3 regions of the Sporolactobacillus sp. KGMB 08714 genome follow, and region 2 is predicted to be linked to each of the others. Evidence: riboswitches for the same ligand, from Rfam matches in the RefSeq annotation. Region 2 holds a riboswitch; each other region holds the start of a gene.
What was found. Region 2 has a riboswitch for S-adenosylmethionine ahead of Q6A92_RS10365 (O-acetylhomoserine aminocarboxypropyltransferase/cysteine synthase family protein). Riboswitches for the same ligand answer to the same signal wherever they lie in the genome.
Positions count from the first base shown of each region.

Region 1: another riboswitch for S-adenosylmethionine. It lies ahead of Q6A92_RS08130 (YeiH family protein); the one in region 2 lies ahead of Q6A92_RS10365 (O-acetylhomoserine aminocarboxypropyltransferase/cysteine synthase family protein).
Region 3: another riboswitch for S-adenosylmethionine. It lies ahead of Q6A92_RS17725 (hypothetical protein); the one in region 2 lies ahead of Q6A92_RS10365 (O-acetylhomoserine aminocarboxypropyltransferase/cysteine synthase family protein).

Region 1 covers NZ_JAUUBW010000014.1:20,631-31,696, reverse strand. The annotation lists gene Q6A92_RS08150 (sirohydrochlorin chelatase) at 986-1,735, opposite strand; gene cobA (uroporphyrinogen-III C-methyltransferase) at 1,737-2,513, opposite strand; gene Q6A92_RS08140 (DUF3906 family protein) at 2,526-2,744, opposite strand; gene Q6A92_RS08135 (nitrite/sulfite reductase) at 2,754-4,382, opposite strand; SAM riboswitch class I at 4,902-5,005, shown strand; gene Q6A92_RS08130 (YeiH family protein) at 5,231-6,586, shown strand; gene Q6A92_RS08125 (hypothetical protein) at 6,671-7,033, shown strand; gene metA (homoserine O-acetyltransferase MetA) at 7,342-8,250, shown strand; gene plsX (phosphate acyltransferase PlsX) at 8,463-9,476, opposite strand; gene Q6A92_RS08110 (ABC transporter permease) at 9,812-11,053, opposite strand; gene Q6A92_RS08105 (ABC transporter ATP-binding protein) at 11,046-11,066, opposite strand, start outside.
Region 2 covers NZ_JAUUBW010000021.1:15,174-26,239, forward strand. The annotation lists gene Q6A92_RS10355 (aldehyde dehydrogenase family protein) at 1-718, shown strand, start outside; gene Q6A92_RS10360 (ArnT family glycosyltransferase) at 1,243-2,709, shown strand; SAM riboswitch class I at 2,877-2,982, shown strand; gene Q6A92_RS10365 (O-acetylhomoserine aminocarboxypropyltransferase/cysteine synthase family protein) at 3,120-4,427, shown strand; gene Q6A92_RS10370 (NAD(P)/FAD-dependent oxidoreductase) at 4,543-5,739, opposite strand; tRNA gene Q6A92_RS10375 (tRNA-Glu) at 6,042-6,113, opposite strand; gene Q6A92_RS20305 (plasmid recombination protein) at 6,348-6,461, opposite strand; partial or broken gene Q6A92_RS20310 (plasmid recombination protein) at 6,619-6,810, opposite strand; gene Q6A92_RS10380 (hypothetical protein) at 7,469-7,669, shown strand; gene Q6A92_RS10385 (group II intron maturase-specific domain-containing protein) at 8,555-8,707, shown strand; gene Q6A92_RS10390 (phosphopentomutase) at 8,808-10,004, opposite strand; gene Q6A92_RS10395 (ketopantoate reductase family protein) at 10,262-11,066, opposite strand, start outside.
Region 3 covers NZ_JAUUBW010000056.1:70,218-80,682, forward strand. The annotation lists gene Q6A92_RS17685 (metallophosphoesterase family protein) at 1-482, opposite strand, end outside; gene Q6A92_RS17690 (XTP/dITP diphosphatase) at 482-1,027, opposite strand; gene rph (ribonuclease PH) at 1,081-1,833, opposite strand; gene Q6A92_RS17700 (GerMN domain-containing protein) at 1,932-2,951, opposite strand; gene Q6A92_RS17705 (S66 peptidase family protein) at 3,498-4,427, opposite strand; gene Q6A92_RS17710 (hypothetical protein) at 4,712-4,999, shown strand; gene Q6A92_RS17715 (YjcZ family sporulation protein) at 5,446-5,577, shown strand; gene Q6A92_RS17720 (hypothetical protein) at 6,302-6,526, opposite strand; gene Q6A92_RS17725 (hypothetical protein) at 6,777-7,118, opposite strand; SAM riboswitch class I at 7,130-7,229, opposite strand; SAM riboswitch class I at 7,303-7,407, opposite strand; gene Q6A92_RS17730 (LysR family transcriptional regulator) at 7,513-7,788, opposite strand; gene Q6A92_RS17735 (MetQ/NlpA family ABC transporter substrate-binding protein) at 8,197-9,027, opposite strand; gene Q6A92_RS17740 (methionine ABC transporter permease) at 9,089-9,754, opposite strand; gene Q6A92_RS17745 (methionine ABC transporter ATP-binding protein) at 9,751-10,465, opposite strand, start outside.

The sequences.
Region 1 (11,066 bases), on a different contig from region 2:
TCGGCCGATGATTCCGTTTGCCCGCAGGCAGTGACCGCGATCCGTACTGCCATACACGGATAAGCCGGGCACGGAAAGGTGCCTCATCCTTTTAAAATTGAGAGAGATGTCCGAAGTGAGGGAAAACTGCCTTAAGACAGATAATAGCCATCGCCCTGCTGCTCTTTAGTGGGGAGATCGCTTCGGTTCGAAAAAATATTTTCCCGGATAATATCATTTTTTAGAAAATGGGTATTTCCTCAAGTCATGTATCCAGGAGATTCTTGCGAAAAGCGGTCGCTTGGCACGGCAGTCTGTCCTTTTGAATGTTCATGCGCATGGCGGTTGATATTCCGCTGGAAAAAGAGGACTGTCCTGTGCGGCCGGGCGTTGCATGGCGGAAACGCCCGGCCTTTTTCTTCGGCCCGCCGCGGATTCCCGTGAATCGTGGTTAAAATCACCGGGAGACGCCGGCGTATCAACAGTAAAAAGCAAAATATCGGCAGTAAACGGACTGGAATCAATAGGTGAGAATAATCAGAACAGAAAAATTATTCCTGATTGATGGCTCAACCGCGGCCGGGGTTTTCTCGGTTGTTATGCCTGTTTTATCGGCCGGCATGCTTGTTTTATCGGTCGTCGCAGCGAGTTTATCGATCGTTACGTCAGGGTTATCGACCGTTAGAAGCCGTTTATCGATCTGGCCCGAAACAGCCGGCCGCGCCGTGCTGCCGTGCTTGCCTCACTCGAGCTGCTGCCCGCGGACGCCTTTTAGAAATAAGCTCTTCTTTCATGACCCGGAATCCGGATGCGCTGCAGGAATCATGGGCTGCAAAAAAGCGGCAGGATGTCTTAAAAAAGACTTTCTGCCGCTCACAGGTCCGATGATTCTGAATGATCGCTTCCGGACTTTCACCGGGAATCATAGCTGCATTGCCGACACGGGCGCGGCCAGCTTCGCTTGCCCGCCCGCCGCCCATTCAATCACGCCCTGCTTCCGATGATGTTAAGTGTAATGGGGCAGGACATTTTTAAGGGACTCTCTGATCCGTTTTTTCATTAAGCGGATCAGAACGGGGTGATAGCCGAGGGGGCTGCACAGCACAAATGAGGTATCTGTTTTATTTCTGAGATCAACGGCCTTTTTAAGGGTTTTCATTAAAACGCCTGTAAACAGCAGGTAGGGGACGACAAATGTCTGCTCCCATCCTTTTTTTAATGCAAGGTCCAGCCCTTCCTCAAACGAGGGGCGGGCAGCTGCCATGTAACAGGATAAAACACGGTTTAGTCCCCTTTCATTCAGCAGGCGTCTGATCGAAGCGAAATCGTGTTTTGTTTCCGGGTCGCTCGAACCTCTGCCGACTAACACGATACCGGAGTTTTCGGGAATTATTTTCCGCTTTTCAAAGATTCTCTCGATTAAAATGTCAACAATCTTCGGGTCGACGCCCAGAGGACGGCCCACGATGAAAATAATGTCAGGATAAAGTGATCTTGCTTCATCGACTACTGCGGGAATATCGCGTTTGGCATGGCCGGCGGACAGCAGCAGCAGCGGCTGGATGAGGACGATCTGCGCTCCTTTTTCAATGCAGCGGCGGATTCCTTCCCGGATGTCCGGCTGTACACGCTCGAGGTAACAGATTTCTTGAATCGGCGCCGAAATGCCTTTCATGCATGAATAAAGAAATTGGTTTGCCTGCCTGACGCCGTCAATCAGCCGCGTTCCGTGGCCGATGTAAAGGACTGCGAGCATATCAGAATGCCTCCCGAACAATGTCGAACGGCTTTTCATCGCTTTCGAACCATTTCAGTTCTTTTCTCAGCCTTACAACCTCACCGACGATAATCATACACGGATTCTCAATGCGGTACTTTTCGGCTTCCCTGACAATGCTGCTGAGAACGGATGTGACCGTTCGCTGGCGGGCCGTTGTTCCCCATTCAATGAGCGCGACGGGCGTTGACGGAATACGGCCATGGCTGACGAGTTCGGATACAATGTGCGGCAGAGCGGCCACGCCCATATAGATAGCCAGAGTGTCGGCTCCCGTAGCCAGTTTATCCCAGTTGATTCTCTCACTGCCTTCCGATTTCGAATGTCCGGCGACCAATGCGATCGAGCTTGCATATTCACGATGCGTTGCCGGGATGCCCGCGTACGCCGGAGCGGCGATGCCCGCCGTGATGCCCGGAACAATTTCGAAAGCGATGCCTTCTTTGGCCAAAAAGGCAGCCTCTTCTCCTCCGCGTCCGAAGATAAAGGGATCTCCTCCCTTAAGACGGACGACGATCCGGCCTTTGCGTGCATGGGCCGCAAGCAGATGGTTGATGTTCTCCTGCTTCAGAGGATGTGCATGGGGCCATTTTCCGCAATAGATCAGATCGGCCGAATGTTTGGCCTCGTTCAGCAATGTCTCATTGACGAGACGATCATAGAGGATTGTATCGGCGGCGCGGATCAGACGGAGCCCTTTGACTGTAATCAGGTCGGGATCCCCGGGCCCCGCCCCTACAAGGTACACTTTTCCCATCGTACATCACCCTCATTCATACGTTTCACGCGGCCGGATTACAAAACCCGCTCCGCTTTTGCCTATTTTTTTCTTTTCCAGCAAAACGATGCTGTCAACTTTCAAACGTTTTAAAAAGGTGCGCTGCAGCTCCGAATCAACGACCCGGAAAGCTGCCTCCTCATTTTCTGCAACGGCTACAGCGACCGTTTCATTCTCGTTTGATGTGACGATAAAACGGAACAGCTCCATAATTCCACCTCATCCAACACTTTCAACGCGATGTTTCATGATATCATCCAGCACGTCCTGCAGCACATCGATTCCGACACGGCTCCTGAACGCAAAAAATGTCTCGCCTTTTTTCTTGTTCTCCTTAAAATACAATAAAAAAAATTTCAAAACTTCCGGTAAAATAAAGTCTGCAATTCTTCCTTTTAAGCGTTCATTAAAGTGGCCGCCGTCTGACAATGTTCCGCCGACGAAGATTTCGTAGGCATCAATCAATTGCTTGTCCCTGGTACGCAGTTTCAGTCCCTGAATGCCGATGTCGGCAATGTGGCGCTGCCCGCATGAATTGGTGCAGCCGACCATATTGATCCTCACAGGTACATCAATATCGACTTCTCGATCAAGGTAGGCGGCGATTTCTCTCATGCGGTCTTTTGTATTGGTGAGTGCGAGATTGCAAAATTCATTTCCCGTGCAGGCCATCGCATATCCCGTGAAATGAGACGGGCGGACCGGGTACTTTTTAAATAGGTCGTGCTCGAGCAGTTCCCCGATCCGATCCGTCGGAATATGCGGAATGATCAGATTCTGAGAATTGACCGTCCTCAGCTCGCCCGTTCCGTATCTTTTCGCGAGCCGTGCGAACGTCAGAAAATCGGAGGCATGAATCCGCCCGACGGGGACGCTGACCCCGACATAGCTCAAGCCGCGCAGTTTCTGCGGGTGAACTCCGTAGAAATAGCCGCCGTTCCAGCCGGACGTTTCATCGCGCCCTGCTGCCGGCAGCGGGCCGGTCAGCTCCAGCACCTTTTCCCGGAATTTTTCGATGCCCCAGTCCGCAACCAAGTATTTGAGCCGGGCTCTCGCACGGCTCTTCCGATAGCCGAAATCCCGGTACAGGGACGTCACGGCGGCGGCAACCGCTTTTGTCTGCTCCGGACGGATGAACAGGCCGAGCGGTTCCGCGAGATACGGTTTCGCCGCCAGACCGCCGCCCACCTTAACATGGAATCCCTTCACCCTTTCTCCATTGATGATCTTCGTCGCCGGGGTAAAAGCGAGGTCATTGATTTCGGCGTGGCCGGCATTATGAATATTGGCGTTGATTGAAATCTTGAATTTGCGCGGAAGGTTCGAAAAATCGGGATTATCCTGAAAGAAACGAAAGACTTCATCCACGATCGGACGCGTGTCGAACAATTCGTCCGGATCAATGCCGGCCAGCGGATTGCCCATGATATTTCTCGGTGCATCGCCTTCCGCTTCGCTCGTCGTCAGGCCCACCTGCTTCAGCCGCTCAAAAATTTCCGGCAGTTTCTCGAGCGGTATCCAGTGGTACTGGATCGCCTGCCGCGTTGTGATGTCGATGACATTCCGCGCATAAATTCTGCCGATGCCGGCCAGCGTCTCTGCCTGCTCGTTCGACATGATTCCGGACGGCACTTTCACCCGCATCATAAAAAGCCCTTTATCCTGCGGCTGCTGAACCGTCAATCCCGCATATTTAAAGTACATATACTGATCTTTCGGGATGGATTCAAATCCGCTTTCTGCATAGTTCGGAATGTCGGCAAAAATGGACAAGCCGTCTTTTGCCAGTTTATTAATTTCATTTTTATTAAGCCTTTCATTCTTTGCCCAGACTTTTTCATAAGCCATTTCCGCTCCATCCTCCCTTTTCTGAATCGTTGCGCTCGTTTTTTTATTTTAGAATAAAATCGTTCCCCTTTTTTCAAAAGCCGGGAAAAAGCCTGATAACGACGTCTTCGAAAGCGCCACTGAAATCCGCTGACCTGAACTTGAGTTTAAAGACCATTTTTTTGCCGGATTTCTGCGTTTAATCGGACTCGGTTTTCAATCACTCTGAATATTTTTTAATTTTGTAAAGTTCATTCTAGACTCATCTCAAAATATTGTCAATAATTCATATATGTATGATCGGATTTATGAGGGTGGCTTATCTTTTTCGGATTTCCGGATTAAGGAGCGGCTCACGAATGCCGGCCATAGAAATCTTTTCATATGATTGGAAAAACAGTCGCAGTTCGATGTTGTTGGATACCCGTTCCGCTTCGAATTTTTCGGGGCTGTTTAGCAAGCAGTAAACCGGATATTAATTTTATCATTTTGTCTTGCCTAAAACATACTAATATGGTAGGATTAACGCAACTTAATTGACTCTTATCAAGAGAGACGGAGGGAATTGGCCCGATGAAGTCCGGCAACCACTTTTTATAAAGTAAAGGTGCCAAGTCCAACAGGTTTTTCCTGAAAGATAAGGTTGACGGAGACATTCTTAATGTCGGTAGTCCCCATTCTTTCGGAATGGGGACTTTTTTGAGTAAAGGGGGTGATGCCGTGAGACAGAAAGAAATCTGCTGCACGATTTAAGCTGGTTCATTGTCTGATCGTCCGTTTCCGATAAGAGTCATTTACTTTTACTATCAAACCGGCACCGATTTCACCGTGAGAAGCAGCATGTTTTTATGAAGAGGAGGGATCACATTATGTCCGTTGATTTAACATCATCATCCGGTAATTCAGGATCGATACCAAAAACCGGCTGGCATGAGCTCATTCGAAAGGAAGATTGGTGGTCGGTCTGGATCGGCCTTTTTATCGTCTTACTGAGCATTTTATTCTGGCTATCCGGAAGTTCAATCAAGCTGCTGACCGCACAAATTCCTAAATGGAATCATTTTTCTTCTCTGGCAGGCGCGCTCTCGTCGCATGCGGGCTCAATCATTCTTTTATTCCTGACTTTTTTAATATTATTTTCATTAACAGCCTTCTTTCTGCACGAGAAAATCGGCCGGTTTGCCGCCGGCTTCACCCTGCTGTTCATCCTCAGCGTCCTGATCAATATTTTCAGTTCATGGAATTGGGCGCAGCAATACAATCTTGAAGCGCCGATCGTCGCACTTGTGCTCGGCCTGATCATCAGCAATTTGATCCCTGTGTCGGGATGGTTCTCGGCGGCGTTCAGAACCGAACTTTATGTCAAGGTCGGAATCGTCCTGCTTGGTGCGACGCTTCCCTTCACATTGATTTTCCAGGCAGGGCCTGTCGCCTTTATTCAGGCAACGATCATCGCTCTGGTCACTTTTTTCGTCATCTATTTTGTCGGGACAAAATGGCTCGGTCTGGATAAATATTTTGCCGCAACACTCGGCGTCGGGGGATCCGTGTGCGGCGTTTCCGCGGCCATCGCGGTCGGCGGAGCCATTAAGGCTAAAAAAGAACATGTGTCGATTTCCATCTCGCTTGTCGTGATCTGGGCCGTTGCGACTATTTTTCTGCTGACTCTGCTGGTTAAATGGCTGGGAATAGCTGCAGGGCCCGCAGGCGCCTGGATCGGCACATCGGAATTCGCCGATGCGGCCGGGATCACGGCTGCCAGTACATTCGGCGATCAGGCACTGACCTCGTTTACATTGATGAAAGTTATCGGCCGTGATATTTTTATCGGTATCTGGTGCTTCGTGCTTGCCTTCATTTCCGTCACTTACTGGGAACGAAAAAATTCCGGGACAAAAACCGACGCTTCGGAGATCTGGCGCCGTTTTCCGAAATTTGTGATCGGATTTTTTGCCGCTTCGGCCATTCTGACACTGATTATTGCAGGCGCCTCGCTTTCGGGGCGCAATGTGATCAATACGGATATCATCGCTCCGATTAAAGAATTCCGGACATGGGCCTTTACATTTACTTTCTTATCCATCGGCCTGACAACGCGCTTCAGAGAGCTGACCTCGTTTGGCTGGAAACCGTTTGCGGCCTTCAGTTCGGGCGCCGTTGTCAATATTGTACTCGGCTACGTCCTCTCTGTTCTGATTCTCAATTCGTATTGGTCGGCGTTATAATCTGTTCGAACGCGGACATAGATAGGCAATTTTTATCATGATCTTATTAATATTACGGCACAACCATTCGGGGAGATGTCTCCAATGAAGAAAAATCTGACATGCAAAGAAAGAGTCACCGTTATTTTCTATTATTTCCGGCGGCCGGAACCGAAAAATGTTGTCTCGCTGAATGGAAGGCGACATTTTTCCGGCGTAACCAGCGCCCGGCAAATAAGAGAACTGGCTGTCTTTCTGTCTCATCGCCTTGAAAAAATTGCCTGCATGACTGAACTTTTGCAGTCGGCGCATGATCAATGGCTCATTACCGCTAAAAAAGACAGAGTAATCATGGAGACGGAGTCATTTGAATCTCATCGGATTTCGGAATTATTGTCCGGACAGGGGTACAATGAGTCGGATTATGTTCTGAGGGTGGATTACGAAAGAAAATGGGGATTGCTGTGAAGTTTTCTTCTGCAGGCAGTCAATTGAAATAATTTTTTTACATGGAATCATAGTTAATTTTCAGCTCCCGGCCGAGCCGCCGGGAGCTGTTTTGCGAGCTGAAAACTTTACTTATCAGGCAATTTTTTGATTCACCTCATTCAAATTTCCGTTTTTAACTGCTCAGAGTTATTACTGGCTGCCGGGAAAAAACTGAGCTATACTTGAACTAATCTATCCGGACTGCACGGATGAAAGGGTTGCCGTTTTAAAGATCAGCGTTTTATAAAGGCTGTTAAACCAAGTTAACCGTGAGGAGAACTGATATTATGCCGATTAAAATACCTGAATTGCTTCCTGCCAGAGAAATTCTTGAAAAAGAAAATATTTTTGTCATGAATGAAGACCGGGCGGCACGTCAGGACATCCGTCCGCTAAACATATTGATTCTCAATCTGATGCCCGAGAAACAGAGAGAAGAGGCCCAGCTGCTTCGTCTGCTCGGCAATACACCGCTTCAAGTTAATATTTCTTTCATGCGGACGGCCACTCATGAATCGACGCACGCCAGTCATCTGCACATGGAACAATTTTATACGGTTTTCAGCAAAATCAGGAACAAAAAATACGACGGCTTGATTGTTACCGGAGCGCCGGTCGAGAAACTGTCCTTTGAAGCGGTTGATTATTGGCATGAGCTGGAGGAAATTATGGAATGGTCCAAGGCCTCCGTTACCTCAACTCTGTATATATGCTGGGGCGCCCAGGCGGCGCTTTATTACCATTTCGGTATCAATAAAGTACTTCTTCCGCATAAACTGTCCGGTGTATTCAGCCATACGCTGGCCGACCGGACGGAAAAACTGCTGCGCGGATTTGACGATGTTTATTTTGCGCCCCATTCCCGCTACACGGATATCGATCGCGCGGCACTTGCACGTCACCCGCAAGTTAAACTTCTTTCTTCTTCCGAAGAGGCCGGTCCCTTTATCATGCTGGCAAACGGCGGAAAACAGATTATGGTCACAGGCCATCTGGAGTATGACACGGGAACGCTGGCTTTGGAATATGAACGCGACACGAAGAAGAACATAAATCCGGATCTGCCTGAACATTACTTCCCCGGGGACGACCCTGCGCGACGGCCAGTGAACCGCTGGCGTTCACATGCCCATCTCCTCTTCTCAAACTGGCTGAATTATTATGTGTATCAGGAAACGCCCTATCGCTGGGAATGAAACCGGCGGGAATCTGCCCGGACATATTTCTTCGCAGACAGTTGTCCCAGCCGCCGGGAAAGTTCCTCTGAAAATATGATGGAGCAAGAAGCCGGGGCAAAGTCCGGATTGATCTCCACCGTTGAAATGAACAGAGCGCCCCCATCACCGGAAAACCCGGCCAGTGAGACGCCCTTTTTCATGTATACTTTCATTCGATATAGACTTTTTATTCAGGCCTTGCTGTTCAGCCATGCATGCCGGCTGTCGTTGATTGTTTCTCCGATGATCCTGACCACATGCTCCTCGACAACCGTTTTGGCCTGCTTGATCGCAGTGAACACCGCGTCGCTTTTGGCTGCGCCGTGTGCCTTGATAATCGGGGCGGCCAGGCCCATGAGCAGAGCACCTCCATAGGCGGAATAATCCATCCGCTTCTTAAGACCTTTCAGTTTTCCGTACATAAGCCCTGTCAGAATCTTTGAATAAAGCGAGCTTCCGAGTGTTTCTTTAAGAAGGGTCATGATCGACATGGCCGTTCCCTCAAGACTTTTCAGGACCAGGTTCCCGGAGAACCCGTCGGCAACGATCACATCGGCCGGCCCTTGAAGCAATTCGCGCGGTTCAACGTTGCCGATGAAGTTGATCGGCGCCTCACTCAGAAGCTGATAGGCTTTTTTTGTCAGTTCATTCCCTTTTCCCGGTTCTTCGCCGATATTCAGCAGACCGATACTCGGGTTAGAACGATGCAATACTTTTTCGGCATAGATTGAACCCATTGTGGCGTACTGAAGCATATTTTCAGGTTTTGTCTCTGCGTTTGCACCGACGTCGAGAAAGAGAAAGCCTTTATTTTCATGAATGGTAGGCAAAGTCGGAGCCAGTGCCGGACGATCAATGCCTTTAATTCGGCCGACACCGAAAAGGCCGGATGCCATCAGGGCACCTGTATTCCCCGCAGAGATAGCCGCTTCACAGCGTCCTTCCCGGACTTCCTGTACGGCAAGAACCATGGATGCCTGCTTCTTGCGGCGTACGGCCTGCACCGGCGCGTCCGTTCCTTCGATTTTTTCGGTTGTGTGCAGGATTTCTATCTGGCCTTGTTCACCGACAAGCGGTTCAAGCTTCTCTCTGTCACCAATGAGAACAAAATGCAAATCCGGGAATGCGTGCGCCGCTCTGATCACTCCTTCAACAATTGCTTCCGGTGCGTGATCTCCGCCCATTGCATCAATTGCTAATCTCATTTCTGTAGTCTCCTTTTCTAATGACGGACCAGCCGGTTGTGTCATCGAACCGTCCGGCCCCTTTTTACCGCGTGTCTTTCATACTCCTTGCAGACATACCCGACAATTTGTGCAGGCAAAGACATGACCGCCTTGCCTCAATACTTTAACACTAAATACGTTGACTGTCCAAGGAAGGTTTCAGAACTTTTTCAGATTGATCGTGCTTTCGGTCTGCTTTGCTCGGCGATCATGAAATATCGGACGGGCCGGCAGCGTAAAAAGCCGAGGCGGCCGTTCCTGTTTTGGGCCCGTCTTTTGATAAACAGTCATATTCTTACTGTGCCGGTCAAATTTTATTTGGACAGCGAGAACGCCTGCTTTATTTTTTTTACAATCGAACCGGACGTATAGGTAAGCACCGATCCTCTATAAAAGCGCAGGCTGAAAAGAAACAGGCAGATAATCGAAAAAGCGAGGATCAGAAGCGAAAGAAACGCTTGCCAGAGCCCCATATCCGTCGCGCCGATTCGCATCGGCATCAACATCGAAGACGTAAACGGTATATAGGAAAAAATCTGAACCAGCAGTGTATCCGGATTGTTCATTCCGCTGATCGCGACGAAGAAGCCGATCATCAGGATAAAGGTTACGGGCATCACCGACTGGCCGACATCCTGTACTTTGCTTACAAGAGATCCAAGGACTGCGCCGACCAGCGTGTACAGGATGCAGGCCAGTATAAAGAAAAGAAGCGAGAGAACAAGATAATAGGGAGAAATGGCTGAAAAGATATGAGTCATCATGTCCCAATATTTTCCACTATTTGAATAATAGGCTAAAATCAAGGCTGCCCCAATCAGAACCACAGTCTGGGTAAAGGCAAGGGCCAGGACTGCGGCAACCCTGGACAAGAGATGGATGGCCGGAGAAGCACTCGAAATGATGATTTCCATAATCCGCGAATCTTTCTCTGCTGCGATTTCTGAAGAAATAATTGACAGATACGATACGGCAAACAAATAAACAAGCAGGGCGATGCCGTAAGAAATAAATGAAGCCGTCGTTTTTTCCGAGCTTGTTTTTCCGCTGCTCCGGCTGTCAATAAGCTGTTGATTCAGGGTGACCTTTGCGGAAAGGATGCGCTGCGCCTGAGCCGTCGTCAGATGCATTTGCTGAATAATCAGTAGTTGATTGGCAGTCTGCACGTATTGTTCGAGCGTCTGCTGATCGTTCAGTTTCAGCGTGCTTTCCGAGCGGATCTGGGCGGCAAGCCGATCGTCTCCGCTTAAATTCAGCAGAAGAACGCCGTCCGCTTTCTGCTGCATCACTTCCTGATCGGCCTGTTTTACGCTGCCGGAAAAATGATTAAATTTAATGGTGCTTCCGCTTTGAAAAAGCGCTCCCGCATTCGCTCCGGTCTGATCGACGACGGTGATCTTCATCGGTTGACTGCCCGGAGAGAACCAGCTGCTGACGGTCGGCCACATGAAAATGGCGGCAAGTGCCAGAAGCATAATGATTGTCGTAATCAGAAAGGATTTAGCTTTCAGCTTGCTGGAATAGGACTGAAAAAAAAGGACGGAAAATTTAGACACGGACGCTGCCTAC
Region 2 (11,066 bases):
CGGCGGGAAATCGGCGAACATCTTCTTTGACGACGCACCGTGGGACAAAGCGATCGAAGGCGCTCAGCTCGGTATCCTGTTCAACCAGGGCCAGGTTTGCTGCGCAGGCTCCCGCTTGTTTGTCCAGGAAGGTATCTATGACAAATTCGTCGCGGCCCTGAAAGACGCCTTTGAAAAGGTCAAAGTCGGTCTTCCATGGGAGGACGGCGTTCAGATGGGCGCTCAGGTCAACGAACGCCAGCTGGACAAGATTCTGAACTATGTCAAAATCGGCGAAGATGAAGGAGCGAAGCTGGTTACCGGCGGCAACAAGCTGACAAAGGACGGCCTCGATAAGGGCGTGTTCTTGGCTCCGACCATTCTCGCCGACGCGAAGAACGATATGCGCATTGCTCAGGAAGAAATCTTCGGACCGGTAGCAACTGTCATAAAGTTTAAAGACGCCGATGATGCAATTAAGCTGGCCAATCAATCGGAATACGGACTTGGCGGCGCCGTATGGACGAGCAACCTCAATACGGCCCTCCGCGTAGCACGCGGCGTAAGAACCGGACGCATGTGGGTTAACACATACAATCAGCTGCCGGCAGGTGCTCCGTTCGGCGGTTACAAAAAATCCGGTATCGGCCGCGAAACGTATAAGAGTATCCTTGATGCCTATACACAGACGAAGAACATCTTTATCAGCACAAAAGAAACGGTGGACGGCCTGTATTAATCTAAACATTTCGGCCAAAAGGGCAGGAATACGAAGCCCTTTGTCCGTCGGGAGACGAGCGTGTTTTACGCTCGTCTCTTTTTTAATTTTTAGTGGAAGCGCCGCGCTCTGCGCTCTGTCCGGCATGAAGCTGCCCCTTCTCCCCGCAGCGGCGGCTTCGTCGCGCGCCAGGAGCCCGGCAAAGCGGGCTTTCCAGTCATTCCTTCTCTCATTTACAATATCTTCACACGCGGAACTGAGTGGAAGTGCCCGATAAAAGCGTTAAAATGCGAATAATATACATGTTTTTGCGTGATCCGGCCGAAATTCGAACAGTTATGTTCCTTGCCGGATTCGTGAGAAAAGACCCTGTCTGCATCAACATCCCGTCGGCGGCCGGCAATGGCTTATCACCGATGCGATCTCAAAAATATCTTCGGCAATCAGCCATTCGTACCGGTATGAACCCTATCCGGTTACACGATAATATATGAGAAGAACAGCTTGCTGTCTATTTAAGAATAAACAAGAAAAGGGAGTTATTCATGGACCGCGTATCAAAATTTAATAAGCCGACTGTCATTTATTTGCTGACGATGGCAGTTCTTTTTGTGGTTGCCATTTATAACCTGTTCTATCACCTGGGCAGTTTTCCGTTCGCCAGTTACGATGAATCACGCCATGGGGCCAGCGCATATGAAATGCTGCAGAGCGGCAATTATCTTGTCAATACATATATGCACCACACGGACTATTGGAATCTGAAACCGCCGCTCAGCTTCTGGAGCATCATGCTCGGCTATAAAATCGCCGGTTTTAACGCTCTGGGGCTGCGGCTCGCCTCCGCTGTCTGCGCCCTTCTGACAATTGTTATGGTGGCCGCCTTCACATTGAAAAAGCACGGAAAACTTGCCTCGGCTATATCCGCGCTCGTTCTGATCACGTGCATCCAGTTCTTAACAAACCACAGTGCCCGAACCGGAGACCCGGATTCTCTTTACGTTTTTCTGTTCACGGCGGCGATTCTGGCTCTGCTGCTTTCAGGGAAAAACAACAGATGGATCTATGTTTCGGGACTGGGTTTTTCGCTTGCTTTTTTAACAAAAAGCTGGCATTCGTTTAACATCGCAGCCATTATCGGAATTTATCTGATTTTTTCAGGTAAATATAAATCGTTTTCATTTAAAAACTGGTTTCTGCTGGCATTGAGCATGTTTGCGCCGATCATGGTCTGGGCCGTCTTCCGATATCAATATGACGGCCTGGCTTTCTTCAAAGGGATGGTCACCTACGACTTGCTGACCCGATCCACGAGGACAATTGAAGGGCACATCGGGGGCTGGCTCTATTACGCCGGAATCATTTCCCATTTTTTTATTTATTGGCTTGCCGTCCTGTACGGACTGATCCTCGTTTTTCTAAGCAAACGATTTTCTTTTCAATCAATCAGAAAGCTGAAACCCGAAGAACGGGCCTACTGGATCGGAATGATCGCATGGATTATTGTGCCTTTAATCTTCTTCAGCCTGGTAAAAACAAAAATAAGATGGTATATTCTCCCGATTTATCCTGCGCTGTCCATCGTGATCGCCATTTTCTCCGCCCGGCTTTTGCAGAGCGGAAGATGGATGCTGAAAATCTTTCTGCTGGCTTCCGTACTGCTTGTTTCCGTTTCCTATGAACTGAAAATTAACAACTACCTAACCCATATCCATCCCAGCGTGCAGCTGGAGCTGATTCAGAAACTGCGCGGAGTGGACGGGATTAAAGGCGACAGTCTGTTTTACTACAACAGAAAAAAAGTATGGCCGCAGAATGCGGTTTTAGAGGGGGAGCTGATCCGCGACCTGCATGCAAACAAAGGAAATTTCAATGAATTTTTACGGACAGACAAGGCCTTGCTTTTAGTACAAAAAAAATATTACACGCCAAAATTGATGAAGGCTAATCGCTTAAAGATCATGGTATCCAATCCGTGGGGTTTCATCGTTTATAAATACAAAAGATTTTAGGTGCCTTTTGATTGCCGATATCCGCAGCCGGCCGGCGGAAGCAGGAATTTCATCAGCGATGTGTTTTCCGACCGGGCAATGTTAAATTCGATTAAATATATTAAAATACTTGTATTTAAATATTGACAAAAACAAATCAAGGCGTTAGAATTATCACAATTAAATAAATCTTATCAAGAGTGGCGGAGGGACTGGCCCTGCGAAGCCCGACAACCAGCACGTCTGAGTGTGTATGGTGTTAATTCCAGCAGATTAAATTCTGGCAGATAAGAAAAGAATCGGCTAAAAGGCTGCTTTCCTTTTTTTCTCCAGGAAAGCAGCCTTTTCACGTGCAGCTCTTTCCAATCTGTAACTCTTTCCGATCTAAGATTTTATTTAATTAAAAATTAAGGGTATAGGGAGAGATCGAAATGGCTGAAGAAGAAAGGCATTATGGTTTCGAAACATTGCAGGTTCACGCGGGGCAGGTTCCAGATCTAACGACACAGTCGCGCGCTGTGCCGATTTATCAGACAACCTCTTATGTTTTCAAAGACGCCGATCAGGCGGCGGATTTTTTTCAGCTGAAAAAGCCGGGCAACGTTTACGGCCGGATCATGAATCCGACTGAAGATGTCTTTGAAAAACGGGTCGCCGAACTGGAAGGCGGATCGGCAGCGCTGGCCACCTCTTCGGGGCTTGCAGCCATTCTATATTCCATTTTGAATGTCGCAAACGCCGGCGACAATATCGTTTCCGCCGAGGCGCTCTACGGCGGGACCTATGAATTGTTCAATGTGACACTCAGGAAACTGGGCATTGATGTCATTTTCGTTGATCAGGATGATCCGGAAAACTTCCGGAAGGCAATCAATGACCGTACTAAAGCACTTTACGGCGAGACGCTGGGCAATCCGAAAATCAACGTGTTTGATACCGAAGCCATTGCCAAAATCGCTCATGAAAACGGGATTCCGCTGATCATCGACAATACGTTCGGCACACCGTACCTGAACCGGCCGATCGATTGGGGCGCCGACGTGGTGGTCCATTCCGCGACAAAGTTCATCGGCGGTCACGGTACAACGATCGGCGGCGTACTGGTTGACGGAGGAAAATTCGACTGGGCGGCAAGCGGCAAATTCCCCGATTTTACGACACCTGACGAAAGCTATGGCGGCCTCGTCTACGCTGATCTGGCCCCTGCCTCCTTCGCAACAAAAGCGCGCGTTCAGCTGCTGCGCAACACGGGCGCAACCCTCGCTCCGCAAAGTGCCTTCTACTTCCTGCAGGGACTGGAATCCCTGTCCGTCCGCGTAGAACGCCACGTTGAGAACGCACGCAAAGTCGTCAAGTTCCTGAAAAACCATCCGAAGGTCACATGGGTCAATTATCCGGAACTCGAAGACAGCCCATATCGTGAGCTTTCGAAAAAATATTTTCCGAAGGGTCCCGGCTCCATCTTCACGTTCGGCGTCAAGGGCGGCCTGGAAGCCGGCAAAACACTGATCAATAACGTGAAACTGTTCTCCCTCCTCGCCAATGTCGGCGATGCAAAATCGCTGATTATCCACCCGGCCAGCACGACACATGCCGAACTGAATGAAGAGGCACAGGCTAAAGCGGGAATTACGCCGGATCTGATTCGTCTTTCCATCGGCATTGAAACGATTGACGACATTATTTACGATCTCGACCAGGCGCTGGCTAAAATCCCTGCAACGGTAGGCAGCAAGTAATCAAAGAGAATAAAGCCGTCTCAAAAACATGGGGGATTGTTCAGAATAAGAGAGCCCTCCGGAACCGCCAAAGTTCCGGAGGGCTTTTTTTATCAGGCAGCCGATCGCGTCTGCTTTATTTGCTGAGGCCGAACCTGCCTTTTTTCAGCATGGTTTCCAGGCCGCCGATTTTGACAAGCGACCGATTTTCAATGATTTTCTTCATGAAAAAGGCCGGATACCCCTTAAGATTCTGGCCCATCACTTGACCGACCGCGTCTTTTCTGCCAAGCGAGCAGACCGTTCCTTTGGATTTATAGATGAAGTTTTTCAATGTGTGCCCTTCGGCCAGTGCCTTCAGGTTATAAGCAGCGTAATCCGCCTGCATTATGGCAATCTGCGCCGTCGTCGGGTAAGGCCGGCCGCTGTCCGGATCAATGACCGCGGAACAGTCGCCGATGATTAGAATATCCGGGTAGCCGGGGACCGTCAGATCTCCATTGACCTGGACCCGGCCCCGCCGCTGTCTGAATCCGGAAGCCGCGATGATGGAACTGCCGCGGACTCCGCCGCCCCAGACAAATGTTCCGGCATGAATCGCATGCAGTTCATCGCCGTTTTTATAATAAACCTGATCCGGCAGCACCCGAACGACACGGCCGGTAACAAATTCTACGCCGCGGGCGCTGAGCTTGCTTGTTCCGTAACCGGCCAGTTTACGATCAAACATCGGCAGCACGGTCGATTCGATACAGACAACACGCACCTTGCTCCCGTCCACATGATAGCGCCGGATCAGTTTCGGCAGACGCTCTGTCAGCTCACCGAGAAATTCGAAGCTGGTAAATCCGGCTCCGCCGACAGCAATGGTCAGCCGTTCGTCCTTATGATCTTCCGCCCATTTGGAAAATTGTTCTTCTATGTGGCGGCGAATGCTCTGCACGGAGGGAATATCGGAAATCGCCAAAGCATATTCTTCAATACCCTGAATGCCGAACGTCTCCGATTCAAATCCAAGGCTGATTAAAAGAAAGTCATAGGAAAGCGGCCCGCCTTGTTTCAAAATCACCTTTTTCCCTTCCCGATCAACCCGAAGCACTGTGTCTTGGACGAACGTTGCCTGTTCTCTGTCGATAACGAAGGAAATCGGATAGCAGATTTTCTCCGCATTGGTCGTCCCCGCGGCCACTTCATGCAGCGATGTTACTTCACAATGGTAGTCATTTTTATTAATGATAACAATATCTGCATTCGGATGAAATTCCTGCAGCCTTTTCAAAGTTCTCAAACCGCCGTAACCTGCCCCAAGAATAACAATTCTTTTTTTTCTCAAAACGGTTCATCCCCTTCATTAATTAAAAATGTGATCATTAATGATTGCTCATTGAAACCATAACAATCCCTTGTCACAAAATGTTCACACTATCTCTACCTTTATTTTAGCCTTGTGTGGAAGCGTTTTCAACTCAATTTATAAAAAAATGTGATTTATATCATATCATTTTCGATTCCATGTAAAAAAGCCTCTCTGCATGATTTTTCCATCACACAAAGAGACCTTAAACTGAAAATAAATAACGATCCGCAGCAGAACGTTTCCAATCGTTTAATAAAAGGTTCCGATACGATAGCTAAGAGGGCGTACGGGAATTGAACCCGCGATCATGGAATGAGAATCCATTGGCTTAACCACTTGCCCAACGCCCTATAAAAACATGCCTGTCCACAAATTTCTTCGCGACATGAACCGTTCAACACGAAGAATATTGTACCATATTAAAAAGAATCATTTCAAGTGTTTTTTTCGAAACGGGGCCTTTTCTGCACCATTAAGGTCAGTATGTTTTTGTGAACCTGAATATTTCTCCCGCCTATCTGAACGATGATCATGGAATCCAGATGCCCATTCTTCGATTGCCCCTTCTGGACCGCAAAGCCCTGCTACTGCGGATACTCCGGTAATTCCGCCTGCAGCTTTTTCAATTCCCGACGGTCAAGCAGACGCTTCGCCGACAGCTTATGATCGCTTGTAATCGGCACCACGCCTAAATGCATATGCGGCGGCGATCCATATGTACCTGCGCATAGGACGCATTGTCCGCCCCATAACGCGCTTTAAAGGAATCCGTCACTGTCCTGAAATAATCCCGTTTGCCATCCGCAGGAACGGGAAAGGCCTCAGCCCCTTCGTCCAAATACGCCTTCTGTTCCTTCAATTCCGGCCTGTCGAATAATTCCGTACTGGCACTGATGAACTGTAGATTCGTACCGCATCTTTCCGAATGGCCCGGTTTGTCTCCACCCCTTCAGCAACCTGAGCATTGATTTTCTCCGGATACGAGATCTTCTCCGCGTTCGCCAAGTCATAGTTCAAATAGGACCACTCCGGATGAATATCCTTGTTTGCATGATTTCTCGTTGATTATGTCATTGCAGTCCTCTGAGATTTCCGAACGTGTACTTTTCCATATGACAGATCACAAAAGCCATGAGCGAGCACCTCTTTTTCGGCCAAGCTTTCATGTAAAGTATAGGTACAATATACTTCACTACGTGAAGCTTGCGTTCTGGCGAGGCTTTCGCGGCTTTGCCGCGCTTATCTTCGGCAAGAAAAAAGAAGCCAGCCCAATGCTGCTACAAAGAACATTTTTTCAAAATACCCAATCTATTAGGTCCGAATAACATTTGAAAAAAATAAAAACTATGTAACAGGATTCGACCATTTTTTAAATGACAAAGGTGTTTTATGGGCATAATTATTTTACATATTCTCAATGCAAACGTATTGTAAGAAATAGTGATGAGATCAAAAATTTTACGGAATTAATTGCTGCAGCCGGAGGGCTAACGAAATCACGTGCTGGTGGTATAGCTGGTTTTGTAGCATATGTGTATGGCTGGTCAACTATACAAAAATCCCAGCCTTTTAGAACAGCAGTAAGAAAACATAAGGGACTGTATATAAAATACACTATGTACTTACCACCATGGGGATATGCGTATTATCATAGTTATACTATTAGCTACAGATAAATATTATCTTAATTAGGCAGGTGGATCCGATGAAAATAATTTTTTCAAATACTTTTTATTATATAGTTATTGGTACTTTAGCTGCCGTATGGGCACTCTCTAAATTTGTGTTTAAATTTGATTCATCAATTACTGATAAGGTCCTTTTCGTTGAGGTTGTGCTTGCTTTAATACTAGTATTTTGTGGAGATTATTGGAAAAGGGAAAATGCTAAAAAAAGAGAAAACTGAAACATTCTCGATGAAAATTTTTAACTTTATTTTAAAAATTGTACTATCCCTCGTTATCGTAGCAACACTTATATTTCCATCCTTTTATGCGCTCGTTTCAAAATCACACATATATCCAGTAATTCTGCTTGCATGCCTACTGTACGTAGCTTTTTCAAAAAGATGATATTTTAACAAGCATCCTAAAAAAGGATGCTTGTTAGCATATCACGCGGCATGGGCTATAACTTGGCGGCGAAAGTCCCCCGCAGGCCGTAGCAGTCGGAACTACTAGTTGAGGACAAGGGTATCCTGTGAGAGAGAATCTGAAGAAAGCTCAAAGCAAAGTACTGGGCTGATGTACAAGAGCCAGCTATAAGGCTGACCGTCATGGATAAGGCTGCTGTACAAACCAAAGTCCGATACCACTCGAAATATCCGCAGTAAAGCTGATCGCCAGAAAAGGAGAGGCCTGGAAGGCCAAAAGCAATCCGGAGCGCGCAGTACCGCTTCTGGCGAAAGTACGGTTGAGAGTAGCCCCTTCTAGTCCTGTCCCGAAATAACCCTGAATAAAGCCTACCTTCGGGTCAGGCGTAATAAAGATGCGGCAGGAATTGACGGGATGACTATAGAAGGAATTACTGTCCTATCTAAAGGAACATCGGGAAGAATTATTAGCATCGCTGCGCAACGGAACCTATAAACCAGCCCCGGTAAAGCGCGTAGAAATAAGAAATACTCAAACCGGATGGTTCCAAACGCAGACTTGACATACCAACAGTTGTCGATCGGATGATCCAACAGGGCTGCGGCCCAAGCCATGATGCCAACGTTTGAAAGGGTGTTCTCAGATCACAGCTTTGGCTTCAGGCCGACCGCATCGCCCATGATGCGATTCGTCAAGTGGTGACGCTCTGCAACCGGGGATGCAGTCTTGAGGCTCTTTTAGGAGAAATCCGGCTGAAAATGAGGGGTTGGCTCCAGTACTACGGCATCGGACAGATGAGGACCTTCATCCAGCGCTTGGATGAAGGTCTCCGTTCGAGAATTCGTCAATAAATCTGGAAATCGTGGAAGAAAATAAAAACCCGGCTTAAGCAACTCCGGAAATTAGGAATATCTAAAACACATACGGTATCCGCTTCGGCCATTCTCGTTCTCAGGTTAGTTGGTTAAGAAAACTTATCCCCGTTTTCGGCATATCGACACCGAAATTATCTGCAACCGTGGCGCCGATATCGGCGAACGTCTGCCGAACCGGCAAGGGCCGGCCGTCCCCCGCAAACTTCGGAGAATAGACAAGCAGCGGAACATATTCCCGGGTATGGTCCGTTCCCCGAAACCCCGGATCATTGCCGTGATCGGCCGTAATCATCAAGAGATCCTCCATCCTTAGTTTCGGCAGCGCCTGCCCCAGCCGGCGGTCAAACGCTTCGAGCGCCCGGCCGAAAAGCACCGGTTCGCGCCGGTGTCCGTATTTTGCATCGAAATCGACCAGATTGGTGAAAGAAAGTCCGTGAAAATCGCGATCGAGCACCTGATTAAACTTATCCATGCCGTCATCGTTGCTGACTGTATGCCATCCTTGCGAAATGCCGTGGCCGCTGAAAATATCGTTGATTTTTCCAATCGCCAGTGAATCGAAGCCGGCTTTTTTCAGATGATCCATCACCGTTTCTTCAGGAGGTTCGAGCGTCAGGTCGCGGCGGTCCGCCGTCCGTTCGAAATTGTCGGCGCGATCGCCGATGTACGGCCGCGCGATGACGCGTCCGAGGCGGTATGGTTCGGCGATCGTCAGTCTGCGGCTGTATTCGCAGATATCATAGAGTTCCCGGAGAGGAATGACCTTCTCGTGCGCGGCAATCTGCAGAACCGAGTCGCCCGATGTATACACAATCAATTCTCCGGTTTTCATCTGCCGCTCGCCGAACTTTCTGATGATCTCCGTTCCGCTTGCCGGTTTGTTCCAGAGCACTTTACGCCCGCTGTACGATTCAATTTTTTTGATCAGCTCGTCGGGGAATCCATTCGGAAAGGTGTGCAGGGGAGTCATCACCGGCAGGCCCATCATCTCCCAGTGCCCGTCCATACTGTCCTTTCCGGCAGATATTTCGTGCATTTTCGTATAATAAGCGGCAGGATGCTCCTGAACCGCCACCCCTTGCAGCGGTTGGTCCGGCCGGATATTCGAAAGTCCCAGCTTCTCCAGATGCGGCACATGCAGCCCGCCGATCGCTTCCGCAGTATGCCCGAGTGTGTCGCATCCTTCGTCGCCGTATTTTCCCGCATCGGATGCCTCGCCGATCCCTACCGAATCCAGCACAATGATGTGAATCCGCTTAAATTTTTCAGACATACCCCCGCCTCCTGTTTGATAACAACAAAATTCCGGTTCCGCCGCCTGTATGTATTGATGCAGCAGCAGTTTAATCAATGTTATTTTACCACATTCGGCGGAAAAGCTATCCCTCCTTTGAAATCGGGAACATGCACCGGAATTCAAAAATCATTTAACACCCTTTTAACTCAATGAAAAGGCGCAAAAAAGCTCCGGAACTTCAGCGGCGAAATATCGCCGCAAAGACTCCGGAGCTCTCTGAACCGGCTGTACCTTTACTCATTCTGGTATTGTCTTGAAGCTTCCTTGAGATGGACCAGATCGACAAGCAGCGAATGATAGGGAGCCTGCAGCCCGTGTTTTTCAGCGAGCCGGACAACGGCGCCGTTGATATAGTCGACTTCTGTCGGCCGGTTCGTGGTCATGTCCTGATGCATGGACGGGTAGTGAAGCGGGTTGGCCACCTTTGATACATACATGACCTGCTCGACCAGTTCATCGCGGCCCATTTCCATTTGAATGCCTTCGGCGTCCAGGGCATCATACGCTTCGTAGATCAGTCTTTGCGACATCACTTCCGCATTTTTGTACGCAGCGAACTGCCCCATCTTGATATTCATTAATGTACACAGCGTATTGACGACGGAGTTAAAAACGAGTTTGGTCCAGACGGTTCCTTTATAATCCGTCCGGACAGCCGGGTGCATGAGCGCCTTTTCCATTTCATCGGCAACTTTATAGATGAAAGCGTCCGGCTCGCCTTCCATTTTTACAATATTTACATGTCCCGTACCGCGTTTCCCGATAAAATCCACCTTCCCGGGGCCTTTCATAACGGTTGCAATCATCGCCGTCCCGGCTATAATTCTCTTTTTGTCGACAAATTGAGCAATGTCTTCGGCACCCCCATAGCCGTTCTGGTTCGTCAGAACATACGTATTCTTGCCGATAAAATGTTTGCAACGTTCCATGATCTCAATCGTGTGCATGTCTTTAATAAAAAAGATGACAAGTTCCGGCTGATCGTGGTACTCTTCCGGATAACAGACTTTGATCTCAACCCTGTGCGGATCCTCTCCG
Region 3 (10,465 bases), on a different contig from region 2:
GGCGCACCCGCAATGGTGTAATAGGTAACCCCCATTGTCTTTTGATCCGGGCTGAGCTCGAGAATCACATATGTACCTTCCTGATAGTTTCTGGGAAGACGAAGGCTGCCGGGATTGATGAAAACCATGCCGCCCTTCTGGAACGTTCCTGCAAGATGGCTATGTCCGAAACAGACTATATCCGCTTTATTCTCCAACCCTTTGTTATATAGTTTCCTCTTGGAAATTTTGATGCCAAGCAAATGGCCGTGAACAATCAGAAATTTAAGCGGTCCGATTGTCCGGACAATTTCTTCGGGAAAAGTACTCGTACGGTCGCAGTTTCCTTCCACCGTTATGTAGCCGTCCAATTCACGGCTGTCCGCTTCAAGTTCCGAATCGCCGCAGTGAATGAAGGCTTCAACCTGTCCGGCATAACGTTCTTTCAGTTCAGCCACTTCCCGCCTCAATCCATGCGTATCACTGACAATTAGCCACTTCATTAATCTCCCCCCAACCAGCTGCCCCAGTTTTCGCGCAGCCTCTGCAATGCATGCGCACGATGACTGATTTTATTTTTCTCCGCTGCTCCCATTTCCGCAAAAGTCAGCTGCCTTTCCGGAATCAGGAAAACCGGGTCGTAGCCAAATCCGCCCATTCCTCTTCGGCCGTTTGTTATCAGCCCGGCGCACCGCCCCTCGGCAAAACGGGTCGGTTTTCCCGGAATACTGAGTGCCAGAACACAGATAAAACGGGCAGTCCGCTTCTCCGGCGGCACGTCTTTCAATTTATCCAGCAGTTTATCAATATTGCGCTCGCTGTTTTTGTCCGTCCCGGCATAGCGTGCGGAAAAGACCCCGGGCTCTCCGTCCAGCGCATCGACGGCAAGCCCTGAATCATCGGCAATCGTGACCATTTTTGTCTTTTTAGAAAGGGTCTCTGCTTTCAGAGCCGCATTTTCCCGAAAGGTGGAACCTGTCTCCGCTACTTCGGCACTGATGCCGAGGTCCTTCAGTGAATAAAGCTCAACCTGAAAATTCAAGAGCATCGCTTTGATTTCCTTGATCTTTCCCGGATTATTCGATGCTACCAATACTTGGGTCACTTCTCCGTCCCTGCCTTTTGTTCGGTCAGTATATCGCCGATGAGCGACTTTTCGGCACCGATGAGCTGATGGATCCCTTTTTTCGCCAGATCGATCAGCACGGAAAGCTGCTGCCTGCTGAATGTCGCTTCCTCGCCGGTACCCTGTATCTCAATGAATTCGTCCTTCCCGTTCATAACTATATTCATATCGACATCCGTTGTCGAGTCCTCTTTATAGCAGAGGTCCAGAATCGGACCGTATGACGGATGGATGCCCACAGATGTGGCCGCCAGGTAGGATTTGACCGGAATTCTGCTGATTTGTTTTTTATCGACGGCCCTCTTAAGAGCGAGTACCATCGCGACAAAAGCGCCTGTTATGGAGGCCGTGCGCGTTCCTCCGTCCGCCTGGATGACGTCGCAGTCAATCCAGAGCGTCCGCTCCCCGATCTCATCAAGAGCCACGACCGAACGGAGCGCTCTGCCGATCAGGCGCTGTATTTCCATGGTTCGGCCGCCCAGTTTCCCTCTGGACGATTCGCGGATGGTTCGCTCCGGAGTCGCTCTCGGGAGCATGGCGTACTCCGCCGTTATCCATCCTTTTTTCTGTCCGCGCATGAACGGCGGGACCTTATCTTCGATCGTGACGTTGCAAATGACTTTTGTCCGGCCGACCGTTATCAGCACGGAGCCTTCCGGATGGATGATAAAATCCGGCACTATCTGAATCCGGCGAAGTTCGTCATTCGCCCTTCCGTCTGGTCTCATCATATCAACTGCCTCCGCATACCTCATATTTAAGCAAAATGTTGGGAAGGGCTCCGTACGCCGCCCCTTGTTTACTATACCATATTTTTCTTAAAGGATTACAACCCGGCCGGACTCACCATCGAACGGGACACCGGGCCGCTAATCATTTTGCCGGATTCCAGCATCACCTTGTCCGAGCTGCCGACTTTGATCGATACAAGCCGGATTCCGTTCTCGCCTGTAAGCGTCAGAACGAGACAGCGGAGTGCATCGTCGCTGATTGTTTTTGCCGCCTTATCTGTAAATAACGCATCGTTGAAGTGAAGATAAACCACTCCGTTTTTGACCACCGGCTTCTCAACCAGTTCCGTATCCGGACTGAATGTCGAGATGAACACCGTTCCCGCCGGTTCACGTATTAGCGTATTGACCAGACTGTACAGACTGTCCGATCCGCTCCGGGCGATCCGGACCGTCACCGGAACGTCATAGGATTTTCCCTTGTTTGAAGACAAGTAGTAAACGGTTGCCGGCACGCTGTCCGCCACATCCGCCACGCCGCCGAACGTCTCATTGATTCCGTCCGAGCGGGTCAGCTCCTGGCCGACCGGCTGTTTGCTGTTCGGCCATCCGTTTAGCGCTTTACCGTTGACACGAATAGTTACCTTCTTAACGTTATCAAACTGAGTCAGTGTCCAGACAATCGACTGAACAATCCGGCCCTGATCACTGACCGGGGCGTCCAAAAGTTCTGACGAGAAATCGGCCGTCAGCAGCCCCTGCCGATCCAGGGAAACACTTTTGACCATGGTTCCCGCCGGCAGAACCGCCCGAAAACCATTGGGCAGAAGATCCGTCACCGGTCCGTCCTGGACGAGATAATCCAGCACTTGCCGGGCCGGAGCGGGTGAGGCCGGCAGCGCGACGGTCTGCGGTGCGAGAAGCCCGTTCTCATCGGACAGATAAAGCTCTCTCTGGACAGATTTTATATTATGTGCCGTTTTAGCCAGTTCCGATTTGTTTTTTACATACTGTACGCTGGACGGCTGGCGATCGGCGGCCGCCCCGCACCCCGCAAGCAAAGCCAGCGCCAGCAGCACGGCCGCTGCCGTAACAGATGATCGTCGATAGAACATGGCATACCCTCCCTGATCCCCATAGATTGTACTACCATGTATACGAACATCCCGGACAAGTAGACCAATGATCGGCAAAAATAGATTATGAATCCGAGAAAAACAGGCACGGATTAAAAGCGGAAATTCAGACAGCTTGTGTACCGACTGTTTCCATCCTGCTGACTTCACCGCCCAGAATCGCTGTACAGGCACTCCGGAATCCTCTTTCACACTATTTCGACGCGAATTTCCGGACAATGAGCACAGAATAAATATCAACGTCAGTGAAAATTTTTCAGTTTAACAAATTCCTATCATCAGGATAACGGCACAAGCCGCCGTCCGGAAAGTTCATGAACAGAAGGAAGCGGAGATAGTAAAGCCTGCCGATCGACAGGATTTAGGAGAAACCGGAGGCCTCGTTGCGACACGCCTGCAGAACGACGCGCTTTTGTCCGGCCGCGATACAGCCGTCCGCCGGAATTTTATGCTTCCTTAAAGTCTTAACAAACGAAGATATAGTTTTTAGTGTCAACAGGATCGGACAACGATGCCCGAATTTTCTTAAGAAGTTGCACTGACAGTGGGCTCCAGTACGGTCAGTGTGTTATTAACCGTATTTAAATTAACCGTGGCGCCGATGGGCATTGCAGCCTTATAATAGCCGTGCGCCGATGTGATATTAGTCATGAGCGGCTTCCCAAGCGGGACGAGAACGCTGGTGATCAGATCTTCGTAAGATGTCTGGTAGGCGTTTGGACAACGGGTGCACTCGCCTATAAGAATGCCGGAGCAGTCATCAAATTTCCCCGCCAGTTTCAAATGGCTAAAATAACGATAAACTGTGTTGGCCGGCGCATGCGTCTCTTCCAGAAATAAAATTTTATTGGTAGTATCGATTTCAAATTGTGTCCCCAAGGTTCCGACAAAAGATGTTAAATTCCCGCCGACAAGGGGGCCGGTTACGTTGCCCGGAATTCTGCTTACTAATGGTATGCCGGGCGGATTCTCGATCGTCCGCGATGCCGCAGTAGTAGAGGTTGCCGCAAAAAACTGGTTGTAATTATAACTAGGCGTATTCGGTGAAAAATCGAAAAGCAATAGACTATTGAAAGCAATCAGAGCGGCAAACTGGTACAGGCAATTCAACAAGATGGTGACATCGCTATACCCGCTGACAATCTTCGGATGACTGCGGATAAAATCAAAGTCCAGATAAGGAAGAATGCCGGCAACGCCGACACCGCCTCTTGAAGAAATAATCATTTTGACATCGTCGTTATGAAACAAGTCCATCAGATCTGATGCGCGTTCCTGATCCGTCCCGGCCAGAAATCCGGTCTGAGCATAAACATGCCGTCCGACAACCACTTGAAATCCCATATTCTGAAGGCCCTGAATGCCCTGATTGATCACGTTCGGATCTAATGGACTCCCCAGTGTTGCAATGCCGACCGTGTCTCCCGGCCGGAGCATCGGCGGTTTGGTAGCCATTACACTCCCTCCCTTTTACAGCTGCTAACATACTGTATTCAGCCGGAGCCTATAGGTGTAAGCGGATCGGATACTTTCTATATGGTCATGCCGTGTTTCGCGCACGATTCTCAGAATCGTTCATAAAAAGAAAAGATCATTCCACAGCTGCGTCCTATCCTCGCACCGACAGGCAGAGCGGCATCCCGAAGTTCCTTTAACAAAACATGCTTATTGCCTATTCCGCTCATCCCCAGACGCGCATAAATTAAAAAAGTATTTAAAACTTCGGGAGGCGCAGAGGCATGAACTTTGCTCAACCATTTGATGCTTCGTATTATCATGATTACAGAAATACAGATCCGGGTTTGTACCAGCGGCCCGTAAGCGAGGAGCAGCATGTACTTCATTTGATCGGTCCCGCCGTCAGCCACGGTTTGCGCGAAGCCCAGCATCTCGGCTATGAACATGCATTAAGAGAAGCTGTTGCAATTGGTTATTTAATGGGAAGAGGGCACGACTACCATACTGCCTGGAAAACAGTTGAATCATGGTGGCACGCGCCAGGAACACATTTGCCGACTCCGTATTGATAGTTTATCGGAAAAGGGAATCCGCTCAGGTTCCCCTTTTTTTCTGAGTGCCGTTCCCGCCCATCCGGATTCGTGGCCATTAAATGAAAAAGACCGCTTCGATCGGCGGAATTGCGGGAAAGGACATAAATGAAGTCTGATTTGTACTCTGATTATGGCCGATTTAAGGGTATTGGCTGCCGACCTTTTGAACGCCGCTGTCTTTTGTGGTTTACTGGTTTTCCTACTGCTGCGCGATGATCTCTGTTCAGACGAACCGCGGTATATTTTCGTGAACGGCGATAAAGTGACATTATTTAACTTTTGTAATTGTCACTAGGGATTTTTCTATCTGCAGACACATCTTTTTTTATTCTCAATCACTTGATCCCTTAATTAGGTTTTTTTATCTATCCATTTGTCCCCTTCATGATCGCTTGTCCGCTCATATAGTATATTACCACGTGATAAGGAGGTGCTTCGCTTTGGGATATGACGGCGGATATTGCGGCGGCGGGTACAATCCCGTCAGCAGCTTTGCTCTGATTGTTGTTCTGTTTATTCTGTTGATTATCGTCGGCGCTGCTTTCGTTTATTGATCAGGTGACGCCGTATCCGGATCCATAACCCATGTATGCATCACCCCTCCAAAAGGGTACCCCCGTGAGGTGCCCTTTTGAACTTTCAAAACGGCTTGTAAGAGGCCGGAATATAATCAGGCACGCAAGGAATGTTGCAAAGCTTTAGCTTGGACTGCTTCGCCGGTCTGTATGAAAATGTAAGCTGATTAATCTTGCCGCGGTTAATTGTTTGTCTATTATAAAGATTCATTGTCTTTCCATACATATTGTATGTGCCGCCATTTTAATAGAGGGGGATGCTTTGCGTGTTTAAATACATTTTATGCTATCTATTGAAATAAACACATACCGATTATCTGGCCTTTTTTGCCCAAGGCATAGAGAAAATGCCTTCTTTTGAGCAGGGAGGTTCAAAGAGAATAAAATAAAAATTTTTATTTTAAAGCACATGATGATCTTACCGGAGATGCAATAAAATACATCGTACTTGCTTCAGAAGAAGATCCGTTCGCGCCATTGGTTGGCAGTTGGATGTGTTAAAAACACATCGAACGAAGCAGAAAGACTGTCCGCATCGAGGATGAATCGATCAAAAAGGTCTATCTGCGTGTGAAAAAGCGAGAAAAAAAGAAGCCTCTCATAAGTTCAGGTGAACAGATGAGAAGCGTTGATTTATATATTTCGACACACAGTCGGTACATAGTCTTGCCTAATCCTCTGAACCCCCTTGATAGATAAGAGGTTAATTCATTTTCCCCATCATGTCCATCATTGAGGACATCATTTCATCACATTTGTGCATACAGCTCATCATATCATCCTTGTTCATCATCATGTCCTTGCCCGACATTCGTTCCATCATCATATGCATGTACTTCATCTGAGTCATCATTTTTTCCATTTCCATCATCATCATCATATCCATCGGCATCATCATTGATTGGTTCATCATATCTGTTTTTTCCATTGTAAATTCCTCCAAATGTGATAGTTGCGGAAGAAAAGCACGTTTTACCCTTTCGATGATGCCTCTCTCCACAACCTAAATTTACCATGAAAAATGGACACAATCAAAGCAAATCTGCAGTTTGAAAAAAATTGAAACACTAATAGGACGTGAAAAGCAGTATTCACGCCTTTTTTTCATAACTGATTCATAAAAAAATTCTATCTATCAACCAACAAAACTGCGCCGCCAAGCATTTCAACCTGTCATTTCAGCCGAAAATTTGTTGATTCCGACAGTTCAGTTGATCAATCTTGCGTCCCAGATCCAGCCTTTTCTGCTTCAATCTGAAAAGCTCTTTTGTAAATTGATCGGAGACTTTCCTCACATCGCAGCCGTGCAGACGATACAATTCAAGAATCCGGCGATTTACTTTACGATACTGTTGTTTCAGATTCTTTTCCTTCTGTCCGGCCGGCCCAAGCCTGCTCCTTTGAAGTTCGGCCAATTTAGCCTTAATTTCATCCTGCCATTTTTTATCGTGAAGTTCGCCGGCATAAAGAAACAAGTCCAGATAATTATCGACACAGGCATAATCCGCGTGATTCAACACTTCTACATCCCTTCTTATCTTCATTAATCGTCCGGAATTAGCACAGCGCTCTGAAAAGAGTCCGTTGCTGAGGTTTCACGGGGCCGGTCCCTCCGCCTCTCTTGATAAGAATGATGGCAGTTAAAAAATAAAAACGATTATTTTTTCCTTTATAAGAAAAATAACCGCTTCAGTCGTTTTATTTTTCTTATCTGCCAGATTAGATCTGCTGGAATTAACACCGTACACAATTTTATGTGCTGGTTGTCGGGTTTCATCGGGCCAGTCCCTCCGCCTCTCTTGATAAGAATTATTTAATTGACTATATTCTATCTTAAACCGTTCCTTGTGTCAATAACATTTTTTTAAAACTCTATCCATGGATTGAGCTGCCTCATTTCCGACCGCGGACCTGTCAGTCTTTCTTTGTATCTCCATTTTCCAGCTTCGATAAGGCTTTTTTATAAGTACCCACCATACGTTTGGCATAAGGGATCAGAATCTCTCCCTGTTCCGACAATTTGACACCGCGCCCGTTCTTTACAAAGAGCTCCGCGTTCAATTCTCTCTCCAGAGCCTGGATACGGGAAGAGATCGACGGCTGTGATAAAAAGAGTTTTTCCGCCGCCAGATGGAAACTGTGATATTTGACAACGGCAAGGAAGGCGTCCAGTTGATCAATCGTCATCATTCAGTCACTTTCCTTTAGAAGCATCTTATATGTGGGCAATCCAATTGCGGAGGCATAGATTCATAGATCGTTGTCTTTTCAATAAAGCAGCACTTTCAATCAAAAATTTTGGAGGAACCCTTTTTCATGCTCTTTCAATAAAAGCGATTTAATCATACACTTTTCTCCGAGCCTCGCGGAAAACAGCTCTCTCGAATCTCTGATCAGGCTTATCATTGCTACGAGCTTACGCCCTATCGTACAATCTGTCAATCATTATTCCTATTATTTATATATGATTTATCTGAATATGACTTTTGCAATTGTAAAACGATCCTATGTAAAAATCCGCTCCCGATTTTTCAGACCGGAAACGGATCCTTTTGTGTCGTGCCTATTCCATTAAAATCATTTGCCGGTCGCTTCAATTCAATCGGAGACCGGAAGAATGGCTCCCTTATACTTCGTGTTGATAAAATCCTGAATCGTTTTCGAATGAAGCACCTTTACAAGTTCCTTAATTGCTTTCTTGTTCTGATCGCCCTTTCGAACGGCAATGACGTTGGCATAAGGCGATTGCGATCCTTCAAGAATAAGCGCGTCCTTTTTCGGATTCAGATTCGCCTGCAGCGCATAATTGGTATTGATCGCAAACAGGTCGGCCGCGTTATTTTGATAAGCCTTAGGCAGCAGCGCAGGATCGATCGGCTGCAGGAATTTTAAATGCTTGATATTGTCGATATCATTGAGTGTCGCTGTCACCTTATCAACGCCCGATTTGATTTTCACGAGCCCCTTTGACTCAAGCAGCATCAGGATGCGGCCCTGTTCCGCTTTATTGTTGCTTATCTGGACGGTCGCTCCGTCCTTTATGTCGCTGACATTCTTATATTTCTTTGAATAAATGCCGAAGGGTTCGATGTGTATTTTACCGACACTCACGAGATCTGTATGATTCTGCTTATTATATAAGTTCAAGAAAGGAATATGCTGAAAATAGTTTGCGTCGATTTGCTTCGAAGCGAGCGCCTTGTTCGGAAGGACATAATCCTGGAACACTTTGACTTCCAGATTGATCCCTTCTTTCTTAAGAATAGGCGCTGCTTTTTTCAGGATCTCGGCGTGCGGAACCGGCGAAGCGCCGACAACCAAAGTTACCGGCTTCTGAGTGCTTGATCCGCTCCCGCTGCTCTTCCCGCAGGCGGCCATCACAAAAACAACAGCTAAAATCAGTGATACGACAAGTATTTTCCTCTTCATAGTCAATCCCCCCGTTAAGTTATGCTGATCGGATCGGAACCCGTCTCAGTCTGTCTATCTATTATCTTTTATCCACGTGGCGTACGATAATATCGCCGATAATCTGGACAATAAAAACAATGACCAGAACAAATATTGTTGCAACAAAAGTCACATCATTATTGTTTGCTTCAAATCCGTCATTATAAGCCATTGTGCCGAGCCCGCCGGCTCCGACAACTCCGGCTATTGCCGTATTGCCGACCAGAGCGATCAGCGTGACCGTCATGCCCGAAATAATCGACGGCATCGACTCGGGAAGCAGGACTTTCCAAATAATTTGCATCCTGCTCGCTCCCATGGATTGCGATGCTTCGATCACTCCCTTGTCCACTTCACGCAGACCAATTTCAACGAGCCGGGCGAAAAACGGAGACGCTCCGATGATAATGGACGGCAGTGCGGCGGAAGAACCGATCATCGTGCCGATAATCAGGACGGTGAGCGGGATAAGCAGAATGATCAGAATGATAAACGGAATGGCACGAAAGATATTGACAAAGGATGACGTGATCCGATAGACGATCGCATTTTCGTACAGGCCCCCCTTTGCAGTTAAAAAGAGGACAAGTCCCAGAATAACCCCGAAAATAAAGGTAAAGACTCCCGAAACGAGCGTCATATAGACCGTCTGACCCGTCGCCGTCAACATCCCCATCCAGTCGACATTTGGAAAAAGCTGACTCATGACGGCAGCACCTCAACATTCACGTGTTCAGATCTGATTTGTTCAATAGCGGCCTGAACGGAATCCCGGCGGCCGTTAATCAGGAGAATCAATGCCCCGTAAAAACCTTTTTGTGAGGGTGCCAGTTCACTGACAATCGTCGTCACACGAAGCGCCTCATCATGAAACAGCCTGTCCACGACGGACTGCTGATCGGTTTTCCCGTCAAAAAGAAGCTGCACGATTTTGCCGTCGGGATTGGCCGCCTGGAATTTTTCGATCCGGATCCGCTCTCGTAAAGGAGCTTCCACTTGTCCGACAAACTCCTTCGTGATCGCTTGCTGCGGGTTCAGAAAGACGTCCTTAACAGCTCCCTCTTCCACAATGCTCCCTTTGTTCAGAACGGCCACACGATTGCAGATTTTGTTGATTACGTGCATCTCATGAGTGATGACGACAATGGTGATACCGAGCGAACGGTTGATATCCGACAGAAGCTGCAAAATCGAATCGGTCGTTTTAGGATCGAGGGCGGAAGTCGCTTCATCACAAAGCAATACCGCCGGATTATTGGCAAGTGCACGCGCGATACCGACGCGCTGTTTCTGACCGCCGCTGAGCTGGGAAGGATAGGAAGACGCTCTTCCCTCCAGGCCGACAAGCCGGATCAGTTCATCGACGCGCTTCTCACGCTTTTCTTTGGACAGCCCGGACAGTTCGAGCGGAAATGCG